2 regions of the Polaromonas sp. CG_9.5 genome follow, and region 1 is predicted to be linked to the other one. Evidence: riboswitches for the same ligand, from Rfam matches in the RefSeq annotation. Region 1 holds a riboswitch; the other holds the start of a gene.

Region 1 (11,931 bases):
CCCAGCTGGACGGCCTCAATCGATTCGCGCTCGCCGCCAAGCGAGCCGGAATAAAAAGGCTGAATCTTGTAACGGCCAGCGGTGCGTTTTTCAACCTCTTTGGCGAACGTGTCGATGGCAACGCCCTGGTGCGAGTTTTGCGCAATCGAGATGCTGATCCGCATCGTGGTCTGGGCCGCAGCCGACGCCATAAAACCAACGGCCAAAGAAAGGCCAATTACCAGTTTGCTCAATTTCATGGGGTGTCTCCTCAGGGTGGCAAGTTAAGAACTGACGATGGGTTAGATCACTCAATCCGGATTGAATTTGTCATACAACTTTCAGTGTCGGGTGATTGTTATCTGATCGGCAAGGTGACGGCATACGGAGTTTCCCTGATGTAGTCCCGAATAATGGCTTCAAAGCTTTCCTCAGCCAGCAGCCCCAGGGCGCTGGCCCGCACCGAATGAATGCCCGCCGGCCAGGTGTTGACGATGTTGCCGATGGCTGCGTCGGGGATCCAGTCAATCAGCGCCGTGGCGGCGGGCCCGGCCACGCGTTCCAGCGCCGCTGCCATCTCGGCCGGTGTCGTCGTCAGCGCCGGCAGGTTCAGCGCAGTGCGCGGGCCCCACTGCGCATCGGTGGTCTCGGCGGCGCGAATCAAGCCATCAATGGTGCGCGCGGGCGACGACAGGGCGATGGGCGTTTGCGGCGCCACCGGACAGACGGCCCGCACGCCCGCCAAGGGCTCGCGAATCATGCCGCTCAGAAAGCTCGACGCCGCGCCGTTGGGCCGGCCCGGGCGCACGCTGACGGTCATCAGGCGCACGTTGCGGCCCTGAATGAAGCCCTTGCGCGTGAAGTCGGCGACCAGTTGCTCGCCCATGAATTTCTGGATGCCGTAGCTGCTTTGCGGCGTGGGCAACGTGTTGTCCTCGATGGCGGGCGGCAGCGGCTGGCCGGGCGCATCGCCAAACACGGCCAGCGAACTGGCAAACACCACCATCGGCCGGGTTTTCAGGGCGCGGCAGGCTTGCAGCAAAGCCAGCGTGGCGGCGAAATTGCTGCGCATGCCCAAGTCAAAATCAGCTTCGCATTCGCCGCTGACCGCCGCTGCCAGATGAAAAATGATAGCTGCCTGCGCAGGCACCGCTTGCGCCACAGTCTCTTTTTGCTCAAGAAGCTCGCCCAGGTCACCGATTACGACGGCGATGCGCGAGTCAGCCGTCAAATCGTCGGGCGGCTGCGCGCGGTCTACCAGCGTGATGCGCGTAATCGGCACAGGCGCGCTACCGGCCAGCGACAACTGCCCCTGCGCCAGCAGGCTGCGCGCCAGACGCACGCCCAGAAAACCGGCGCCGCCCGTGATGACGACATGACAGGGTAGCGGCGTTGAAAGGGATGGGTTCGACATAAAATCTCCTTGGTGATGCAATGGATGGATGGATGGATTATTTTCAACCCGAATAGTCAGCCCGCAGCCGCACGGGCTCAAGCTGACATGCCGGATGGCGATGACTGCCATGCAAAGACAGCGCACCGGAAGGCGAACGCTGCACGGCGCAGTGATTTGCCAGTGCGCCAGACACGGCCTCTGGCGGTATTCGCATGTTTATGCCGCACCGCAGGCGATTCATGAAGGCGGAAAACCCTCGCGGGCATCCGTCAACGGCATTTTCAGCATAAAACAGGCCTGTGGTGCACGCCGAATGGGCGCTGGCAGCTATTAATTCAGTAGCAAAATGCTGGCTTGCCTGCATGCCGCGATGGCCCGTTAAATCGATACCGCTTTAATGCGAATGCCGTGGCACTTCAGCGCCCCGGCACCCCACCAGAAAATCAAAATCACAGCCTTCATCGGCCTGCAGCACGCGGTCGATATACAGCTGCTGGTAACCGCTCTTGGGCGGCCCGGCCTGCAGCGTCTGCCGCGCTTGCCTGTCGGCGTGGCGCTGCGCCATATCGGCATCGCTCACTTCCAGCTCCAGCGTGCCGGCATGGCTGTCCAGCGCAATCCAGTCGCCCTCCTGCACGATGGCCAGCGGCCCGCCGGCTGCCGCTTCAGGCGCGACATGCAGCACCACCGTGCCGTAGGCAGTGCCGCTCATGCGCGCGTCCGAAATGCGCACCATGTCGGTAATGCCCTGCGCCAGTAATTTCGGCGGCAGGCCCATGTTGCCGACTTCGGCCATGCCCGGATAGCCCTTGGGGCCGCAGTTCTTGAGCACCATCACCGAGTCGGCATCGATTTCCAGCGCCGGGTCGTTGATGCGTTCTTTGTAATGGTCAAAATCCTCGAACACCACGGCCTTGCCACGGTGCTTCATCAGCGCGGGCGTGGCCGCCGACGGCTTCAGCACCGCACCGCGTGGTGCCAGGTTGCCGCGCAAGATGCACATGCTGCCGTCCGCCACCAGCGGTTTGTCCAGTGGCCGGATCACTTCGTCGTTGTAAATCGGCGCGTCCAGCACGTTGTCCCAGATCGACTTGCCATTCACGGTCAGCGCGTCCTTGTGCGGCAGCAAGCCGCCCTCGCCCATCCGGCGCAGCACGCCCGGCAGGCCGCCGGCGTAATAAAACTCTTCCATCAAAAAACGCCCGGACGGCTGCAAATCAACAATCGTGGGCGTGCCCTTGCCAATGTTCGTCCAGTCTTCAAGTTCCAGCGGCACACCGATGCGGCCGGCAATGGCTTTGAGGTGAATCACGGCATTGGTCGAGCCGCCAATAGCCGCATTGACGCGAATCGCGTTTTCGAAAGCTTCGCGCGTCAGTACTTTTGACAGCTTCAGGTCTTCCCACACCATGTCCACAATGCGCATGCCCGACATATGCGCCAGCACGTAACGGCGCGCATCGACGGCTGGAATGGCGGCGTTGTGCGGCAACGACGTGCCCAGCGCCTCGGCCATGCAGGCCATCGTGGACGCCGTGCCCATGGTGTTGCAGGTGCCCGCCGAGCGCGACATGCCGGCTTCCGCCGACATGAACTGGTTCAGGGTGATTTTTCCGGCCTTGACGGCTTCATGCAGCTGCCACACCACGGTGCCCGAACCGATGTCGCGGCCTTCGTGCTTGCCGTTGAGCATCGGGCCGCCGGTGACGACGATGGTCGGAATGTCGCAGCTGGCCGCGCCCATCAAGAGCGCCGGCGTGGTCTTGTCGCAGCCCACCAGCAGCACGACCGCATCCATCGGATTGCCGCGAATCGACTCCTCCACATCCATGCTGGCCAGGTTGCGCGTCAGCATCGCGGTGGGGCGCAGGTTCGATTCGCCATTGGAAAACACCGGAAATTCGACCGGAAAGCCGCCGGCCTCTGAAATGCCGCGTTTGACATGTTCGGCAAGCTTGCGAAAGTGGGCGTTGCACGGTGTCAGCTCAGACCAGGTGTTGCAGATGCCGATGATGGGCTTGCCCTGAAATTCATGGTCAGGAATGCCCTGGTTCTTCATCCAGCTGCGGTACATAAAACCGTTTTTGTCGGCCGATCCGAACCAGGCGGCCGACCGTAGCGTGCGTTTTGGCGTGTTGGACATCTTGTCTCTTTCCATCGGGGAGTGAATGCCAGCGCATGGTAGAAGCCCGAGGCATGCAAAACAAATGAAGAAATTTGCGCCAGCCATACAATTTTTCGTATCCCTCAACAAAATTGGCAACTGCATTAAATGCGTTGCCATCGCTACAGCAAACCCGACATGAACATCCTTGACGCAGCGCGGCGCACGCGCACCCGGCTCAAAACCCGACAGATGTTTTTGCTGATTGCGCTGGACGATGCACGCAACCTGCATCAGGCTGCCACGGCGACAAACATGAGCCAGCCTGCGGCGTCCAAAATGCTCAAAGACATCGAGGAGCTTTTTGGCGTGCCATTTTTTGAACGCCTGCCCCGAGGTGTGCGGCCCACGCTGTACGGCGAAACGATGATTCGCCATGTCCGCCTGGCGCTGGACAGCCTGTCGCAGGGCCAGGATTCGATTGCCACCTTGCAGGCTGGTTTGTCAGGCCAGGTGGATATTGGCGTCATCATCACGGCGTCGATGACACTCGTTCCGCAGGCCATCGCGCGCGCCAAGGCAGAAGCACCCCGGCTGTGCATCGGCGTCGAAATGGGCACCAGCCATGACTTGCTGCACCAGCTTCAGCGCGGCCAGCTGGATTTCTTGATTGCGCGCATTCTGGTGCAAAACGAGGCCATGAACCTGCGCTATGAAGCCCTGTCCGAAGAAACCGAATGCGCCGTGGCACGTGCCGGGCATCCGCTGCTCCAGCGCACCGACCTCGGCTTGCAGGATTTGGCCGCTGTCAGCTGGATACTGTCGCCGCGCGGCAGCATCTTGCGCCACCGGTTTGACATGATGTTTAGCGCCGCAGACATTGACATGCCTTCCAACGTCGTCGAGACCACGGCCATCTCGGTCATTACCAGCTTGCTGCTGCAAACCGATTTTTTGCATGTCATGCCACTGGAAGTGGCGCGGGCGTTTGTGCAATCGGGCGAACTGGCGGTTTTGCCGATTGCGCTGCCTTGCAAAATGGACAGCTTTGGCATTATTTTGCGGCGCGACCTGGTGCTGTCGCCGGGCGCAAACCTGCTGCTCAAGCATGTGCGCGCCACGGCGGCAGCGCTGTATTCAGGCACTGGCGGCGGTTAAATTCCAGCGCCGAACGTGGCAGAAAATTCAGACTGCTCGGCTACACTTGGCGCGTCAGGAGAGAGTTTTCCTTACTGAAAACCGCCGAAGGCGCATGTGCCACCCTCAATGGTGGACTGAACGCTCAGGCAAAAGGACTGACAACCGCCTTTGCCAGCGCATGCCGCAAGTCAAGGCGTTCCCTACTGGAGAGAGACCGTTTTCTAGGCGGTCCACCGAAGGAGCAACCCTGCATCGCCAGGCGAATCTCTCAGGTAAACAGGACAGCAGGGGCAGACCGTGGCTTTGGCCATGGATTCATATTTGCCCCCGGAGAACGCCATGTCCAACGAATCTTCTGCCCCTTTGCACAAAACACCGCTCAATAGCCTGCACATAGAACTCGGTGCGCGCATGGTGCCGTTTGCCGGCTATTCCATGCCGGTGCAATACCCGGCCGGACTGATGGCCGAACACCTGCACACCCGCAGCAGCGCCGGCCTGTTCGACGTGTCGCACATGGGCCAGTTGCGGCTCGTCGGCCTAGACGCCGCCGCCGCGTTTGAAACCTTGATGCCGGTCGATGTGATTGACCTGCCTGCGGGCAAGCAACGCTACGGCCTGCTGCTCAATGACGAAGGCGGCATCATTGACGACCTGATGTTCTTCAACCGCGATGTCGCCAACGGCGGCGATCTTTTCGTCATCGTCAATGGCGCGTGCAAGGCGGGCGACATCGCGCATATCCAGAACAAAATCGGCAGCCGCTGCGAAGTCATCCCGATGCCCGAGATGGCGTTGCTGGCGCTGCAAGGCCCGCTGGCCGTGCAGGCCCTGCAGCGCCTGTCGCCGGGCGTTGAAAAGCTGGTGTTCATGACCGGCGGCCAGTTCAGCGTAGCGGGCTGCGACTGCTTCATCACCCGCAGCGGCTACACCGGCGAGGACGGTTTCGAGATTTCAGTGCCTGCCGCGCAGGCCGACACGCTGGCGCGCGCCCTGCTGGCCCAGCCGGAAGTCAAACCGGTGGGCTTGGGGGCGCGCAACTCGCTGCGCCTCGAAGCCGGTCTGTGCCTGTATGGCCAGGACATCGACACCACCACCACGCCGGTCGAAGCCAGCCTGAACTGGGCGATGCAAAAAGTCCGCCGCACCGGCGGCGCGCGGGCCGGCGGCTTTCCGGGCGCGGACAAGATTCTGGCGCAGCTGGCTGAGCCGGCCAGCCTCACCCGCAAGCGCGTGGCGCTGATCGCCAGCACGCGCGTGCCGGTGCGCGAACCCGCCGCGCTGGAAAACATGGACGGCCAGGTCGTCGGCCAGGTCACCAGCGGCCTGCTCAGCCCCACGCTGAACCAGCCCATTGCGCTGGCCTATGTGCAGCCCGACTATGCGCTGGTCGGCACCGAACTGTTTGCCATGGTGCGCGGCAAGCCCGTGCCCATGAAAGTGGCCGCTACGCCTTTTGTGCCCACGCGTTATTACCGTGGCTGATTTATCCTTTAACTTCCTTTTTTCATACCACCCCACCGGAGAAACTGCATGACCGTCAAATACACCGAAGACCACGAATGGCTCAAGATTGAAGGCGACACGGCCACCGTCGGCATCACCGTGCATGCGCAAGATGCGCTGGGCGATGTGGTGTTTGTCGAGCTGCCGGAAGTCGGTGCCACCTTTGCCCAAAAAGACACCGCCGGCGTGGTTGAGTCGGTCAAGGCCGCTGCCGATGTGTACATGCCCGTCAGTGGCGAAGTCGTTGAAGTGAACGAAGCGCTGCGCGATGACCCGTCACTGGCCAACTCCGACCCGCTGGGCGCGGGCTGGTTCTTCAAGGTCAAGCTGTCCGAGCCAGCGCAACTCGATGCGCTGATGGACGAAACCCGCTACACCGCTTTTTCTGCCGCTTAAATTTTTCTTCAAAGACTGACACGGAACACTGACATGCTGCCATCCGCCACGCCGCTGGGCGCGCTCGAAAACCCTGCCGAATTTATTGCCCGCCACATCGGCATTGACGCGGCGGACGAAACCCACATGCTCAGCGTCGTCGGCGCCAGCTCGCTCCGGGAATTGATTGACGGCATCGTGCCGCCATCGATTGCCCGCAGCAGCCCGATGGCCATTCCGCCGCCCGTCACTGAAGCTGCTGCGCTCAAGCAGCTCAAGGCGATGGCGGCCAAGAACAAGGTGTTCAAAAGCTTTATCGGCCAGGGCTATTACGGCACCTACACGCCGGGCGTGATTCTGCGCAATGTGCTCGAAAACCCCGCCTGGTACACCGCTTACACGCCGTACCAGGCCGAGATTTCGCAGGGCCGCATGGAAGCGCTGATCAACTTCCAGACCATGGTCTGCGACCTGACCGGCATGCCGATTGCCAATGCGTCGATGCTCGATGAAGCCACTGCCGCCGCAGAAGCCATGACGCTGGCCAAACGCAGCGTCAAAAGCAAAAGCAATGTGTTCATCGTCGCGGGCGACTGCCATCCGCAAACGATTGAAGTGATCCGCACACGCGCCGCGCCGCTGGGCATTGAAGTCAAGGTCAGCACCGCATCCGCTACGCTGCCGCAGCTGATGGCCACGGGCGACTATTTCGGCGTGCTGGCGCAATACCCCGCCACCAGCGGCGCTATTCACGACCTGCGGCCACTGGCCGGACAAGCGCATGCCAACAGCGCGGCCTTGTGCGTTGCCGCCGACTTGTTGGCGCTGACGCTCTTGAGCCCGCCGGGCGAATGGAACGCCGACATCGTGCTGGGCAGCACCCAGCGCTTTGGCATGCCGATGGGCAACGGCGGCCCGCACGCCGCCTACCTGGCCTGCCGCGACGAATACAAGCGTTCGCTGCCGGGCCGTCTGGTCGGTGTCAGCGTTGATACGCACGGCCACCCGACCTACCGGCTGGCGCTGCAAACCCGCGAACAGCACATTCGCCGTGAAAAAGCCACCTCCAACATCTGCACCGCGCAGGTGTTGCCGGCTGTCATGGCCAGCATGTATGCGGTCTACCACGGCCCGCAGGGCTTGAAGCGCATTGCCGAACGCGTCGCCACCTACACCGCCATTTTTGTGCAGGGCCTGCGCCAGATGGGCTTTGACATCACGAATAAAGGCGCTTTTGACTCGGTCACTGTCAAAACCGGCAACGCTACTAATTCGATAGCTGAGCGTGCACGCCAGTCGGGCGCAAACCTTAGATTTCGCTTAAGAAATCACTTGGGCGTGTCGCTGGACGAGACCACCCGCCGCAGCGACATCGAATTGCTCTGGTCGTTCTTTGCGCAGCCGGGCCAGACCGTGCCGGTGGTCAGCAGCTTCGAGCAAGGCGTTGAATTGCTGATTCCCGCCAGCCTGCGCCGCACCAGCGACTTTTTGACGCATCCGGTGTTCAACACGCACCACAGCGAAACCAGCATGCTGCGCTACATCCGCAAACTCAGTGACAAGGATTTGGCGCTCGACCGCAGCATGATTCCACTGGGCAGCTGCACCATGAAGCTCAACGCGACCAGCGAGATGATTCCGATCACCTGGCCCGAGTTCGCCAACATCCACCCGTTTGCACCGCACGACCAGTTGCTGGGCTACGCCGAACTCGACCAGCAATTGCGCGACTGGCTGTGCGAGGCGACCGGTTACGCCGGCATCAGCCTGCAACCCAACGCCGGTTCGCAAGGCGAATACGCCGGCTTGCTGGTCATCAAGGCGTATCTGGAAGCCAACGGCCAGGGCCACCGCAACATCTGCCTCATTCCCTCATCAGCCCACGGCACCAACCCGGCCAGCGCACAAATGGCCGGCATGACGGTGGTCGTCACCGCCTGCGACGCACAAGGCAATGTCGACATGGCCGACCTGAAGGCCAAGTGCGAAAAGCACAGCGAAAACCTCGCCTGCGTGATGATCACCTACCCGAGCACGCACGGCGTGTTCGAGACGCATGTCAAGGAACTGTGCCAGCTGGTGCATTCGCACGGCGGCCGGGTTTATGTCGATGGCGCGAACATGAATGCGCTGGTCGGCACCGCCGCACCGGGCGAATTTGGCGGCGACGTGAGCCACCTCAATTTGCACAAAACCTTCTGCATTCCGCACGGCGGCGGCGGTCCCGGCGTCGGCCCGGTCTGCGTGGTGGCCGACCTGGTGCCTTACCTGCCCGGCCATGCCACGGCGGGGATTCGCGTCAATGGCGTGGGCGCGATTTCTGCGGCCCCGCTGGGCAATGCGGCGGTGTTGCCGATCAGCTGGATGTACTGCCGCATGATGGGCCCGCAAGGCTTGAAGCAGGCCACCGAAGTGGCGATTCTGAGCGCCAACTACATTAGCGCACGGCTGAAAGATCATTACCCGACCTTGTATGCCAGTGAAAACGGCCATGTCGCGCACGAGTGCATTCTGGACTTGCGCCCGCTGAAGGAAACCAGCGGCGTCACCGCCGAAGACGTGGCCAAGCGGCTGATGGACTATGGTTTTCATGCGCCGACATTGAGCTTTCCGGTGCCGGGCACGCTGATGGTCGAACCCACCGAAAGCGAAACGCTGGCCGAACTGGACCGCTTCATTAACGCCATGATCGCCATCCGCGAAGAAATTCGCCAGGTTGAAAACGGCGACTGGCCGCAAGACAACAACCCGCTGAAACACGCGCCGCACACCGCAGCCAGCCTGCTGGGCGCCGACTGGGAGCGGCCGTATTCACGCGAAACCGGCGCTTTCCCGCTGGAAAGCCTGAAAGCAGTCAAGTACTGGCCGCCGGTCGGTCGCGTAGACAACGTCTATGGCGACCGCAATTTGTCGTGCAGCTGCATTCCGGTTGCTGACTACGCTTGAAGCGCACTGCAAACCGCCTGCGTGCCTGAATTCCCCCTCTCCCTGCGGGAGAGGGTTGGGGTGAGGGCCAGCGGCGGCATCAGCACTAAACTCCCTACGCATCTATCCCTCCATGCTTCACAGGAAAACCATGAAATCAATCCTCTCCCTGCTCGCCATCACCGCTTTTTCCACCAGCGCCTTCGCCGTGGCTCCGCCTGAAACGCTGCCATCTGGCGTAAAAATCGTCCACACGGTCGATGGCACGGGTGCGCAACCCAAGGCATCCGACACCGTCAAAGTGCATTACCGGGGCACGCTGGCCGACGGCAAAGAATTTGACAGCTCCATCAAGCGCGGCCAGCCTGCCTCGTTCCCGCTGAACCGCGTGGTGCCGTGCTGGACTGAAGGCATGCAAAAAATCAAGGTTGGCGGCAAGGCCACATTGACCTGCCCGCCAGCCACCGCCTATGGCGATCGCGGCGCAGGCAGTGCCGTGCCACCGAATGCCACGCTGACGTTTGAAGTCGAGTTGCTGGCCATCGAAAAATAAGCCGGCATCGGCTTACCTATCTGCCTTCAGTGCGGCCAGCAGTGCGGCGTTGAACGCGGCCGCCTGTTCAAACTGAACCCAGTGCCCTGACGCCTCTATCCACGTCAGGGACTTGAAGCCCGGTGCCCGCCGCAGCGCCGGCCCCAAACGCTCCCCCAGCCCCCGATACAGTGCATCTTCCCGGCCATAAATGGCATACACCGGGCATTGCACGCGCGCCAATGACTGCGCCAGTACATCAGTGCGCGACAGGCTGCGGCCCTTCATGCGGTCGCGCAAGACGTTCGCCTCATGCAGGCGCACGGCCCCTTCAGTGATCGACTCCGAATGAAGCAGCATCAGCGCGGCCAAATTGCGGCGGTGAACGGCATCGCGCTGCGCGGGTTCTGCCAGGTGCCGCCAGGCGTTGAGCCGAATGGCCTTTGGCGGCGCAACGCCCAGCCCCGGCGCGCCGACCAGCACCAGGCGCACCACCCGCGCAGCAAACTGCTCGGCGATAAAACCGGCCACCATGCCCCCAAACGAAAAGCCGACCAAATCGCAGGCTGCGTCGCCCACCAGGCATTGCAGCCCCTGCTCGACAAGACCGGGTAGCGCATCGGCGTCGGTGCCGTGCAAGGGCGCGGCAGAATCGCCAAAGCCTGGCAAATCGGGCACCAGCACCCAGCGCCCGGAATCGGCAAGCGCGGTGATATTGCGCAGCCAGTGCGTCCAGCTCCCACTTCCGCCGTGCAGCAACACCAGCGGCGGCAAAGCCGGATGGCGCGTCGCCTGGCCCCAAACATGCCAGACCAACGTGTCCGTGCCGCAAGGGGTTTCAGTGCGCGTCGCGGTGTTCAGGAGCGCTTGGGCTTCTGGCGGTAATTCAACCGAAAGTTCAGAAATCATCGCCTGTTCATCCCTTTGCGCCGCAACACGGCAGCGTCAATCAAACAGGCTTTCAAAGCCATCGACCGGCTCAAACCGCTTGTGGCGGGCGTGGAAATACAGCCGTGTGGGGCCGGGCATCGCCAGCGCGCGTACCGAGTGGCGGACATCGCCGGGGTAACAAATCACCCGTCCCTCTTCCAGATCAAACGGCTCCGGCAGGATCACGGGCGGCAGGCGGCTGCGGGCTTCTGCCATCACGCTTTGCACACTGGTGTGGCGCGCCAGGTGCGCCAGGCTCATGATTTGCGGTGGCGCCAGCGTGATCTGGTCAGCCCAATACTGCTGCAACGCCTTTCGGGGACTGAGCCAGATGCTTTCGGTGGTTTCGTGGTTGTCGTGAACCGCCACCTGCCCGGCAGGCACGGCAGACACAAAAAACCGCGTGTCAAACCGCTTGCTCATGACCGATGGCGAAGTCGGCGTGATCCAGCGCGTCCAGGGCACCAGACTCCGGGTCTGCAGGCGCAGCGCCATTTGCGCCAGCACCGCGTTGAAGCCATGCCCTTCGCGCAGCAGCGCAGCCGCCCGCGAACAGTCAACGCCCTGGTTGGCGGCGTCCTGCGCCATCAACACGCCCGACTCTTCAAACGCTTCGCGCAGGGCGGCCACATACAGCCCGCCCGCCGTGCGTTCGCTGATGTCGGATTCGTTCAGGCCAGCATGCAGTGCCTGCAGTGGCTGGTCCAGATGCGCGGCCATGTCCAGTTCGGCATCCAGTGCATCGACCTTGCCGCCCGGAAACACATACGCGCCACCCAGCACGTCAGACAAGGCGTGGCGCTTCATCAAAAACACCTCCAGCCCCGTGGGTGCATCGCGCAGCATGACCACCGTGGCGGCCTGTCGCAAGGGCGTGGTGACAATTTCCAGATTCAATTCCATCGTCTGCTTTCAGGAGAGCATGCTGCACGGCCCAGTCCGTGCAGTCATGGGCTGCCGAGGCTATCAGAGTCACCGCAGGCTGCCCGTTTCTGGCGCGACAGGCACCGGGCGTAAACCAGGCATCCTAAATGCCACTCAAAT
Region 2 (11,931 bases), 180 kb from region 1:
CCCGCTTGCGTGAAGGCATAGGCCATTTCCACATGCGAGTTCACGCCCTGCTCGCGCAGCACCGCCACTTTGGGCCGCGACAGCATCAGCGCCGGCGCGTTCAGGCTCACAGCTTGCGGCAAGAAAACATGCAGACCCGGATCAGCCGGTTCACCAGCGGCGGCGTGTTCCGCGTTGGCGCAGGCCGGGTTGTCGCGCTGCTGGCAAATCTTCCAGCTCACGGCATCCCAGACCTGATGCAGGTCTTGCAGCCTGGCCTTGAACACCGCTTTGGTGTCGCGCCAGACCTGCACTTCGCCTTTGCCGACTTCCAGCGACGCGTGGTCGGGACGGGTCTTGCCGACAAAATGACTGAACTTGGACAGCCCGTGCGTGCGCAGCGTCTGCATCACGTCATTGCGGGCCGAGGTGGCGACCTGAATCACCGCCCCCAGCTCTTCATTGAACAGCGCTTTCAGCGTCAGCTCATCGCGGCGGCCACCGACTTGCGACGCCCAGTTTTTGCTGTCGCCGGTGTCCATGCGGCTGTCGCTGATGCCGTCGCCTTCCAGCAGCAGCATGTCGATGTTGAGCGACACGCCGACATGGCCGGCAAACGCCATTTCGCAGGCGGTGGCGAACAAGCCGCCATCGCTGCGGTCGTGGTACGCCAGGATTTTTCCCTGAGCGCGCAATTCGTTGATGGCGTTGACCAGATTGACCAGGTCTTTCGGGTCATCCAGGTCGGGCACGTCGCCGTCTTCCAGGTTCAAGCTTTGCGCCAGGATGGAGCCGCCCATGCGCATCTGGCTCTTGCCCAAATCGATCAAAATTAGCGTCGTGTCGGCTTCGACCGTGTTCAGCTCGGGCGTGAGCGTGCCGCGCACGTCGGCCAGGGTGGCAAAGGCGCTGACGATCAGCGACACCGGCGAGGTGACTTTCTTGGCTTGGCCGCTGTCGTCTTTCCAGACGGTGCGCATCGACAGCGAATCCTTGCCGACCGGGATCGACACGCCCAGCGCCGGGCACAGTTCCATGCCCACGGCCTTGACAGTGGCGTACAGCGCGGCGTCCTGCCCCGGCTCGCCACAAGCCGCCATCCAGTTGGCTGACAGCTTGACGCGCGGCAGTTCAATCGGTGCGGCCAGCAGGTTGGTGATGGCTTCGGCCACCGCCATGCGGCCCGACGCGGCGGCATTCACGGCAGCCAGCGGCGTGCGTTCACCCATGCTCATGGCCTCGCCGCCAAAGCCTTTGTAATCGGCCAGCGTGACGGCGCAATCAGCGACCGGCACTTGCCACGGGCCGACCATCTGGTCGCGGTGCGTCATGCCGCCCACGGTGCGGTCGCCGATGGTGATGAGGAAACGTTTCGACGCCACGGTCGGGTGACTCAGCACGTCGATGCAGCTTTTTTGCAGATCAACACCGGTCAGGTCAATCGGCTTGATCGTCTGCGCGACAGTTGACACGTCGCGGTGCATCTTGGGTGGTTTGCCCAAGAGCACATTCATCGGCATGTCCACTGGCGCGGGCGCATCGTTGTCCGACAGCACGAGCTGCTTTTCTTCAGTCGCCACGCCAATCACGGCAAACGGGCAGCGCTCGCGCAGGCAAAAGGCTTCGAACTGCGCCAGCGATTCAGGCGCAATCGCCATCACGTAGCGCTCCTGGCTTTCGTTGCTCCAGATTTCTTTGGCGCTCAGGCCGCTTTCTTCCAGCTTGATGGCGCGCAAATCGAAGCGTGCGCCGCGTCCAGCGTCGTTGACCAGTTCGGGGAAGGCGTTGGACAGGCCGCCCGCGCCCACATCGTGAATCGCCAGAATCGGATTGTTCAAGCCCAACTGCGCGCACTGGTTGATAACTTCCTGCGCGCGTCGTTCGATTTCAGGGTTGCCACGCTGCACCGAATCGAAGTCGAGCTGGGTGGCATTCGCGCCCGACGCCATCGAGCTGGCTGCGCTGCCGCCCATGCCGATGCGCATGCCGGGGCCGCCGATCTGGATCAGCAGCGTGCCGGCGGGGAACAAAATCTTGTGGGTCAGTTCGGCATCGATGGTGCCGACGCCGCCGGCAATCATGATGGGCTTGTGGTATCCCCAGCGCTGGCCGCCCACGGTTTGCTCGTATTCGCGGAAGTAGCCGTTCAGGTTGGGCCGGCCAAATTCGTTGTTGAACGCCGCGCCGCCCAATGGGCCTTCCGTCATGATCTGCAGCGGGCTGGCGATGTGGCCGGGCTTGCCGTAATCGCCATCAAACAGTTTAGACACCGTGAAGCCCGTCAAACCGGCCTTGGGTTTGGAGCCGCGTCCGGTCGCGCCCTCGTCGCGAATCTCGCCGCCCGCGCCGGTTGATGCGCCGGGGAACGGTGAAATCGCCGTCGGGTGGTTGTGCGTCTCGACCTTCATCAGCACATGCGTCAGCACGTCGTCACTGGCGCTATAGGTTTGATAGCTGGTAGCGCCCGTCCCGTCTGCGCCAGAGGCTGATTTGGCATAAAAACGCTGGATTTTTGCGCCTTCCATGACAGACGCGTTGTCGGAATACGCCACCACCGTGTGCTGGGGATTCAGCTTTTCGGTGTTGCGGATCATGCCGAACAGGCTCATGTCTTGGCGCACGCCGTCAATCGTGAAGTCGGCGTTGAAGATTTTGTGGCGGCAATGCTCGCTGTTGGCCTGCGCGAACATCATCAGTTCGACATCGGTCGGGTTGCGCTGCAGCTGGGTGAAGGCGTTGACCAGGTAGTCGATTTCGTCAGCGGCCAGCGCCAGGCCGAACTCGGTGTTGGCTTGTTCCAGCGCGGCTTTTCCGCCCTGCAGCACGTCAATGGTTTGCAGCGGCTCGCCGTGCAATTCGGTAAACAGACCCACGGCGGCTTGCGCCCGCTCGGTCATCACGCTTTCGAGCATGCGGTCGTGCAGCAACGCGGCGACTTGCGCGCGCTGCGCCTCGTTCAGGGCCGACTTGCTGAAAAAGCCTGATTTCAGGCTCAAGCGGTATTCGGTGATGCGCTCGATGCGCTTGACGCCCAAGCCGCAGTTGTGCGCAATGTCAGTGGCTTTGGACGCCCACGGCGACACGGTGCCAAAACGCGGCGAGACGATGAACAGGATGTTGTCGGCGGCATTGGCGGCGGGTTGCTCGCACGGTTCGCCATAGCTGAGCAAGGCCGCCAGCTGGGTTTTCACGGCCTCGGGCGGAATCGCTTCTGTAGCCACCAGATGGACAAACCGGGCGCTGATGCCCACGATCTTGTCGTGAATGGCTTGCAGGCGAGGAAGAAGTTGCTGGACGCGAAAGTCGCTCAGGGCACTGATGCCGTGGGCTTCGCCCTCAAAAGTCGTCAAGTGCAGAGTCACAGTAGCAATAGCCTTTTGGTGGAGGAATGGGTGGCAGCTGGCAAGCTGAATGTTGAGTTTGGCGCACCCGGTCGGGGCAAATTTCAGGCAACTGAATCAACGTCTGCGGGCGCGCGCGTCAGCGGGCAATTTTATCAGCGCCCCGGCTGCGTCGCTGAAACGGCTCGCCCGCCCCTTTTTGCCCCATTTCTCGCGCCAATAGGGTGCCAAAAACCTTTGCCAAGCAGAGTTAAAGCAGGTGCTGGAGTCCGGTGGGATAATTCCGGCATGAGTATTACTTACAAAAATGCAGCAGAAATCGAAGGTCTGCGGGTGGCGGGCAGGCTCGCTGGTGAATTGCTGGACTACCTGACGCCCTTTGTCAAACCCGGCGTGACCACCAACGAAATTAACCAGTTGACGCACGACTACATGGTCAATGTGCAGCACACCATCCCGGCGACGCTGGGTTATGGGCCGCCGAGCTATCCGCCTTATCCCAAATCACTGTGTACCTCGGTCAACCATCAGGTCTGCCACGGCGTGCCGAACGACAAGCCACTCAAAAAGGGCGACATCGTCAATCTGGATGTCACGGGCATCAAGGACGGCTGGCATGGCGACAGCAGCCGCATGTTTTTGGTGGGCGACGTATCGATTGCGGCCAAGCGGCTGTGCCAGGTGACTTATGACGCCATGTGGAAAGGCATCATGTGCGTCAAGCCCGGCGCGCACCTGGGCGATGTGGGCCACGCCATCCAGACGTTTGCAGAAAAGCAGGGTTACTCCATCGTTCGCGAGTTCTGCGGCCACGGCATCGGTGCCAAGTTCCACGAAGACCCGCAGGTCATGCATTACGGCCGCCCCGGCACGCGCGAAGAACTCAAGCCCGGCATGGTGTTCACCATCGAGCCGATGATCAACATCGGCAAGCGTGACATCAAGGACGGCCCGGAAAAAGACGGCTGGAGCATCGTGACACGCGACCATTCGCTTTCGGCCCAATGGGAGCACATGGTGCTGGTCACCGAAACCGGCTACGAAGTGCTGACACTGTCCGCTGGCAGCCCGCCGATTCCGGACTTTGTGCCACAAACTGCGACCGCACCCGCCAAGACCTGATCCGGCTTTGAGTCGCCATGCTCAGCGCTTTGCCGGGCAGCCCTTTCGTATTTTCAAGTCAGGTGTTTCATTCATGACTGAACTGGCTTTCTTTCGCGAACAATACCGCCTGGGCAAAGAAGCGGTGCTGGCCTCCCTTGCGGGCAGCGGCGCTTCCGCACGGGGCATTCATGGTTTGCTGCAAAAGCTGGGCCGGCTGACCGACACGGCCTTGCAGGGGTTGTGGCAGGCAGGCGACTTTCCACCCGAAGCCTGCTTGATCGCAGCCGGCGGCTTTGGCCGGGGCGAGCTGTTTCCCCATTCCGATGTCGATGTGCTGCTGCTTCTGCCCGATGCAGTCTTTGACATTGAAGACCACCCGCTGCTCAAGGCCAAGGTGGAAACCTTCATCAGCAACTGCTGGGACTGCGGCCTGCACATTGGCTCCAGCGTGCGCACAGCGGCCCAGTGCGTTGAAGAAGCCGCCAAAGATGTCACGGTGCAGACATCGCTGCTGGAAATGCGCCTCATCACCGGCTGCAAAGCGGGCTATGCGCGGCTGCAAAAGCAGCTTGACGCCGTGCTGGATCCGAAAGCTTTTTTTGTCGCCAAAACGCTGGAAATGCGCCAGCGCTACAACAAGTTTGAAAATACGCCGTACGCGCTGGAGCCCAATTGCAAGGAATCCCCAGGCGGACTGCGCGACCTGCAAGTAATGCTCTGGGTGGCGCGCGCGGCAGGTCTGGGCAAGTCCTGGGACGAGTTGGCACGCAATGGCCTGGCGACTGCTTTTGAAGTGCGGCAGATCAAGGCCAATGAAGCGCTGCTGAGCCTGATACGCGCACGGCTGCACATCATTGCCGGCAGGCGCGAAGACCGGCTGGTGTTCGACCTGCAAACGGCAGTGGCTGAATCCTTTGGCTATTCCGCCCAGATTGACCACCGGATTGAACAGCCCCACGCGCTCGATACCATGCAGGCGGCGCTGCCGCTGGACCACGCCATGTCACCCCGAGGCAGCCGCTCGGCAAAACGCCCGCCCACGCGCCCCAGCGAAGCGCTGATGCGCCGCTATTACTGGACGGCCAAGGCCGTCACGCAGCTCAACCAGATTTTGCTGCTCAATATTGAAGAAAAGCTCAACCCCTGCGACTATCCGCCGCGCCCCCTGAATGAGCGATTTTTCGACAAGGCCGGCATGCTGGAAGTGGCCAGCGACGATTTGTACCTGCGCCATCCGCACGCTATTTTGGAAACTTTTTTGCTGTTTGAAACCAACGTCGGCATCAAGGGCCTGTCGGCGCGCACGCTGCGGGCGCTGTACAACGCCCGGGGTGTGATGGACGCCAAATTTCGCAGCGACCCGGTCAACCGGGCGACATTTTTGCGCATCCTGCAGCAGCCCCAAGGCATCACGCACGCCATGCGGCTGATGAACCAGACCTCGGTGCTGGGCCGTTACCTCTGGGCGTTTCGCAACATCGTCGGGCAGATGCAGCATGACCTGTTCCATGTCTACACGGTTGACCAGCACATCTTGATGGTGCTGCGCAATGTGCGGCGCTTTTTCATGGCCGAGCATTCGCATGAATACCCGATGTGCTCGCAACTGGCCGCCGGCTGGGACAAGCCCTGGATATTGATCATTGCCGCACTGTTCCACGACATTGCCAAGGGGCGCGGCGGCGACCATTCCGAGCTGGGGCGCAAGGAAGTCCGCCTTTTTTGCCGCCAGCATGGCATTGCCGCGTCGGACGCCGAGCTGATCGAATTCCTGGTCGGCGAGCATCTCAGCATGAGCCAAGTCGCCCAAAAGCAAGACCTGAGCGACCCGTCGGTGATTGCCGCTTTTGCCCAGCGAGTCGGCAATGAGCGTTACCTGACGGCCCTGTACTTGCTGACAGTCGCCGACATTCGCGGCACCAGCCCCAAGGTCTGGAACGCCTGGAAAGGCAAGCTGCTCGAAGATCTGTACCGTTACACGCTGCGGGTGCTGGGCGGCCGTGCGCCCGATGCGGCGGCTGAAGTGGAAAGCCGCAAGCGCGAAGCGCTGACCCTGCTGGCGCTGCACGCGCAGCCTTTCGAGTCGCACAAGGCGCTGTGGGACACGCTGGACATCAGTTACTTCATGCGTCATGAGGCAGCCGATATTGCCTGGCACGCACGCCACCTGTCGCGCCATGTCGGCAAGGCCACCGTCATTGTCCGCGCCCGCCGCTCGTCTGTGGGGGAAGGCATGCAGGTGCTGGTGTACACACCCGATGCGCCCGATTTGTTCGTGCGGATTTGCGGCTACTTTGACCAGGCTGGTTTCAGTATTCTGGATGCCAAGATTCATACGGCTAAAAATGGCTATGCGCTGGATACCTTCCAGGTCACCAGTCCGTCGCTGGAAGAGCATTACCGCGAGCGCGGCGCCATGGTCGAGGCCGATCTCAACCGCACACTTGAAGAACGCGGCGCGCTGCCTGCGCCCGGCAAAGGCCGCGTATCACGCCGCGTGAAAAGCTTTCCGGTCATTCCGCGCGTGGATTTGCGCCCCGATGAAAAAGCCCAGCGCTGGCTGCTCAGCGTGTCGGCCAGCGACCGGGTCGGGCTGCTTTACCTGATTGCACGGGTGCTGGCCAAACACCATATCAACGTCAAGCTGGCCAAAGTGACAACACTGGGTGAGCGCGTTGAAGATACTTTTTTGATTGACGGCCCCGAGTTGCAGCACAACAAGGCGCAAATCGCCATCGAAACCGAGTTGCTGCAGGCGTTGAACGAGTGAAAACCCTCAGCAATCTCTGAGAAATTATTGCTTTTTGACAGCCAATAGCTGCTAAATTACCGCGATTGCCGCTCCACCGAGAGCTGGCATGCATCAATCAGCCGCTACAGGCTACCTGGTGTCGGAAGAGTCTGCAGTGCCGCTTCAAGCATCGCTGCAGCGCCGAAGGAGCAACCACCCCGGAAACTCTCAGGCAAAAGGACCGGCATCATTATTGATCTCTGAAGAGCTGTCGCAGGCCACGTCATGCGGCGCACCGAAGGAGCAAGCCGCCCTCGCCACAAGCGAGGGCTGGTGAATCTCTCAGGTCCAGAACAGAGGGGGTGCCCGGTGCGCAGTTGCGCGCGGGCTCAACCCCCCTGACGTTGCTGGAGCCTTTCATGAAAAAAATCGCCGTTATCGGTGGCGGAATCACCGGCGTGACCACCGCCTACTCACTGGCCAAACGCGGCTTTTCAGTCACCTTGTTTGAAAAGCATCGCTATGCCGCCATGGAAACCTCGTTTGCCAATGGCGGGCAGCTTTCTGCGTCCAACGCCGAAGTCTGGAACCACTGGTCCACCCTGCTCAAGGGCTTGAAGTGGATGCTCAAGAGCGACGCCCCGCTGCTGGTCAGCCCCAAGCCCAGCTGGCACAAGATTTCCTGGTTCGCCGAGTTCATCGCCAACATGCCCCACTACCGCAGCAACACCATAGAAACCACGCGCCTGGCCGTTGCCGCACGCAGGCACCTGCTGGGCTGGGCCGAACAGGAAGGCATTGACTTTGACCTGAAAAAAGAAGGCATTCTTCATATTTACCGCAACAAAGCCAGTTTTGACCATGCCGGCAAAGTCTCGCAACTGCTGGCCGAAGGCGGCTTGCCACGCCGCGCCGTCAGCCCTTCAGAGATGCGCGCCCTGGAGCCGACGCTGGCCGGGGAGTATTACGGCGGCTATTTCACCGAGAGCGACTCGACCGGCGACATCCACCGCTTCACCAAAGGCCTGGCCGAAGCCGCCGTGCGACTGGGCGTGACCTGCCTGTACGAGCAAGATGTGACCCGCGTCACAGCAGACGCAACCCAGGCCTGCGTGACGGTGGGTCATGGCGAGCATGCAACCCGCGCGGTTTTTGACGGTGTGGTGGTCTGCGCCGGCACCGCCAGCCGCGCGCTGGCCGCCTCGCTGGGCGACCGCGTGAACATCTACCCCGTCAAGGGCTACTCCATCACCGTGAACCTGCAAGACGCGCAAAGCCAGGCGGCTGCGCCGGTGGTCAGTTTGCTGGACGATGAAACCAAGCTGGTCACCAGCCGCCTGGGTCTGGATCGCTTCCGGGTGGCCGGCACAGCCGAGTTCAATGGCTACAACCGCGACATTCGCGCTGACCGCATCAAGCCGCTGGTGGACTGGGTGCAGCAGTGCTTTCCCGGTGTCAACACCCAGAGCGTCATACCCTGGGCGGGTTTGCGGCCCATGATGCCCAACATGCTGCCGCGCGTTGGCCGGGGCCGCTCGCCCTGCGTTTTTTACAATACCGGCCACGGTCACCTGGGCTGGACACTGTCAGCCATCACCGCCGAGATGGTGGGCGATGTGGTGAGTGAAGCCTTCAAACCCACGGGCGTGCTGCAAGGAAAGCCCGTTCCGGCCTGAAAACCCAAGCCTCATGCGCCAGTTGACATCTGGCGCTGACGGCTTTTCCTGATGCGGCTGCGATTGGCTAGAATCGCCCGCCGCCATCAAAACCACCAGACCCTGCCGGCCCACAAGCCAGGATATTTATCAATAACCGCCAGCGGCGGGTGGGCTCGTTTGCCTCAATAACTATTATCCGGAGACAAAATTATGGAAACACTGACTTCAATCGTCGCAGCGATCAACGACTTCGTCTGGGGGCCGCCCATGCTGGTGCTGATTCTCGGCACCGGCCTCTTTCTTCAGCTGCGGCTCAAGCTGATGCCGATTTTGCGCATCGTCACCGGCTTTCGCATGGTCTGGAAAGGCCGCAAACCCGAGTCGGGCGCCAAGGGGGAAATCACCCCCTATGCCGCCTTGATGACCGCGCTGGCCGCCACCGTGGGCACGGGCAACATTGCCGGCGTTGCCACGGCCATTGCCATTGGCGGGCCGGGCGCGCTGTTCTGGATGTGGATGACGGCGCTGGTCGGCATGGCCACCAAGTACGCCGAGGTGCTGCTGTCGGTGCATTTTCGCGAGGCCGATACGCAGGGCGAATACATGGGCGGGCCGATGTTCGCCATCAAGAACGGCCTGGGCAAGCGTTGGGCCTGGCTGGGTGCGGCTTTTGCACTGTTTGGCGGCCTGGCCGGCTTTGGCATCGGCAATATGGTGCAGTCCAACAGCATCGCTGCCGTGCTGACCGCCAGCTTTGGCATCTCGCCCTGGGTGTCGGGCGTGGTGTTGACGGTGCTGACCGGCTTTGTGCTGCTGGGCGGGGTCAAGCGCATTGGCGCGGTGGCTGAAAAGCTGGTGCCGGCCATGTGCATTGGCTACGTCGTCGCCTCGCTGATCGTGCTGGGCCTGTATGCCGACCAGATTCCGGCCGCTTTCGCGCTGATCTTCAAGCACGCCTTCACGCCGCTGTCGGCCACGGGCGGCTTTGCCGGTGCCACCCTCATGCTGGCCATGCGCTATGGCGTGGCGCGCGGCATTTTCTCCAATGAAGCCGGACTGGGAACAGCCGGCATCGCGCAGGCCGCCGGCCAGACCAAAAGCGCCGCCGAGTCCGGACTGGTCGGCATGATGGGCACTTTTATTGACACCATCGTTGTCTGCACGATGACCGGCTTGGTGCTTATCGTGACGGGTGCCTGGAACAGCGGGCTGAAGGGAGCTGAGTTGAGTTCGAGCGCCTTTGCCACGGCCTTTCCGGGGTTTGGTCAGTATTTTCTGGCGATTGCACTGGCGGTGTTCGCCTTCACCACCATTTTGGGCTGGGCCTATTACGGTGAAAAATGCTGGGCCTATTTGTTTGGCAGCAAGATCGAAGTGCCTTACCGCGTGCTGTGGACACTGTTTGTGATGGTCGGTGCGGTCACGCACCTGGACTTCGTCTGGCTGCTGGCCGACACCCTGAACGCCTTCATGGCTTTCCCCAACCTGGTGTCGCTGGTGCTGCTGTCGCCGGTCGTGAGCAAGGTCACCAACGACTACTTTGCGGGCAAGGCTGACGCCGTGCCGGTGCGCTACAAGATGTCGGCTCCCAAGTGAACTAATCAGACGGCAGCGGGCGCGGCCGGCTCAGTCGTCGGCCGCGTCCAGCCCCGGAAACAGCACCTCGGTGTAGCCGAACTGGCTGAGGTCCCGAATCCGCATCGGGTAGAGCTTGCCGATCAGGTGGTCGCATTCATGCTGCACCACGCGCGCATGAAAGCCGTCAACGCTGCGGTCAATCGGATCGCCGTACTGGTCAAACCCGGTGTAGCGGATGTGCGAGAAACGCGGCACCTTGCCGCGCAGGCCGGGCACTGACAGGCAGCCTTCCCAGTCGGTTTCTTCGTCCGCACTCAAAGCCGTAATCACGGGGTTAATCAGCACAGTGCGCGGTACCACGGGTGCATCGGGGTAGCGCGCGTTCAGCTGGTCGCTGCCAAAAATCACCACCTGCAGGTCCTCGCCAATCTGCGGCGCAGCCAGGCCCGCGCCATTGACCGATTGCATGGTGTAGAACATGTCCGAGATCAATACATGCAGCGCATCGGTGTCGAAGGCTGCCACGGGTTGGGCGATGCGCAAAAGCCGTGCATCGCCCATTTTGAGAATTTCACGAAGGGTCATGGACGTCAAGCATAGCGGCTGACGGCACAATCATGAACATGGCCCCTGAAGATAACCCGCCTTCCCTGCCGCCGCTCGCTGGCGCACCGCCCGCCAGACGCGCGCTGCCGGCGCCGGTGCGCTGGCTGCTGTTGGGGTTGGCGCTGCTTAGCCTGGCGCTGGGCATCGTCGGCATCTTTTTGCCAGGGCTGCCCACGGTGCCGTTTGTGCTGCTGGCCGCCTGGGCCGCCAGCCTCAGCTCACCCCGGCTGTCGCGCTGGCTGGACAACCATCCGCAGTTTGGCAAGCCGCTCAATGAATGGCGGCGGCACGGCATGGTGCGCCGGCGCGCCAAGTGGGCGGCGACGCTTGGCATGACCGTCAGCGCCACGGCGTCGCTGGTGCTGCTGCAAGCCCACTGGGCGGCGCTGCTGGCCGTCGCCTGCATGGCGTGCGTACTGGTCTGGCTATGGCGCAGGCCCGAACAGCCGGCGGATTGAATCAACAGCGGTTCGCCAGCCACCGGCTCCAGCCCGTATCAACCCAGGTCAATCCGGCACAGTCTGTCAGCAGCGCGCCTACTCGGTGGTGCTGGAACTCCAGTAAGCCTGGCGCACCATGGGCAGCGCCGACAGATGGTCAATGATGCGGTCCATCACAACGCCATCGACCGACGTGGCAGTCAGCGTCGCCTGAATCTTCACGTTGCGCTCGCCAAAGGGCAGCACTTGCAGGTCGCGCGTCGGGTAGTCGCGGTCTGCAAGCTCCTGCTCCAGCAAGGCCAGCGCCTCTTTTTGCCGGTCACTGCGGGTGACGACGTAAACGCTGTTCGTCACTTCGGCCGACGTGACATCCAGCGGCTGGCGGTTGATCTTGTCCACGATGGGCCGCAGCAGCGTGTTGGCCGCCAGCACAAACAAAGACCCCATGATGGCTTCGACCACCAGCCCCGCACCGCAGCACGCGCCCACCGCAG

What was found. Region 1 has a riboswitch for glycine ahead of gcvT (glycine cleavage system aminomethyltransferase GcvT). Riboswitches for the same ligand answer to the same signal wherever they lie in the genome.
Region 2: another riboswitch for glycine. It lies ahead of RCH06_RS05100 (D-amino acid dehydrogenase); the one in region 1 lies ahead of gcvT (glycine cleavage system aminomethyltransferase GcvT).

The regions. Positions count from the first base shown of each region.
Region 1 covers NZ_JAXCHR010000005.1:178,813-190,743, forward strand. Annotated here, with positions in the region: gene RCH06_RS05840 (TRAP transporter substrate-binding protein) at 1-239, opposite strand, end outside; gene denD (D-erythronate dehydrogenase) at 338-1,393, opposite strand; gene RCH06_RS05850 (IlvD/Edd family dehydratase) at 1,770-3,518, opposite strand; gene RCH06_RS05855 (LysR family transcriptional regulator) at 3,678-4,637, shown strand; glycine riboswitch at 4,683-4,787, shown strand; glycine riboswitch at 4,813-4,914, shown strand; gene gcvT (glycine cleavage system aminomethyltransferase GcvT) at 4,959-6,104, shown strand; gene gcvH (glycine cleavage system protein GcvH) at 6,153-6,521, shown strand; gene gcvP (aminomethyl-transferring glycine dehydrogenase) at 6,555-9,446, shown strand; gene RCH06_RS05875 (FKBP-type peptidyl-prolyl cis-trans isomerase) at 9,577-9,978, shown strand; gene RCH06_RS05880 (alpha/beta fold hydrolase) at 9,991-10,866, opposite strand; gene RCH06_RS05885 (NUDIX hydrolase) at 10,903-11,790, opposite strand.
Region 2 covers NZ_JAXCHR010000005.1:922-12,852, forward strand. Annotated here, with positions in the region: gene purL (phosphoribosylformylglycinamidine synthase) at 1-3,341, opposite strand, end outside; gene map (type I methionyl aminopeptidase) at 3,609-4,442, shown strand; gene RCH06_RS05095 ([protein-PII] uridylyltransferase) at 4,516-7,194, shown strand; glycine riboswitch at 7,307-7,409, shown strand; gene RCH06_RS05100 (D-amino acid dehydrogenase) at 7,575-8,831, shown strand; gene RCH06_RS05105 (alanine/glycine:cation symporter family protein) at 9,024-10,409, shown strand; gene def (peptide deformylase) at 10,440-10,976, opposite strand; gene RCH06_RS05115 (YbaN family protein) at 11,009-11,455, shown strand; gene RCH06_RS05120 (MgtC/SapB family protein) at 11,534-11,931, opposite strand, start outside.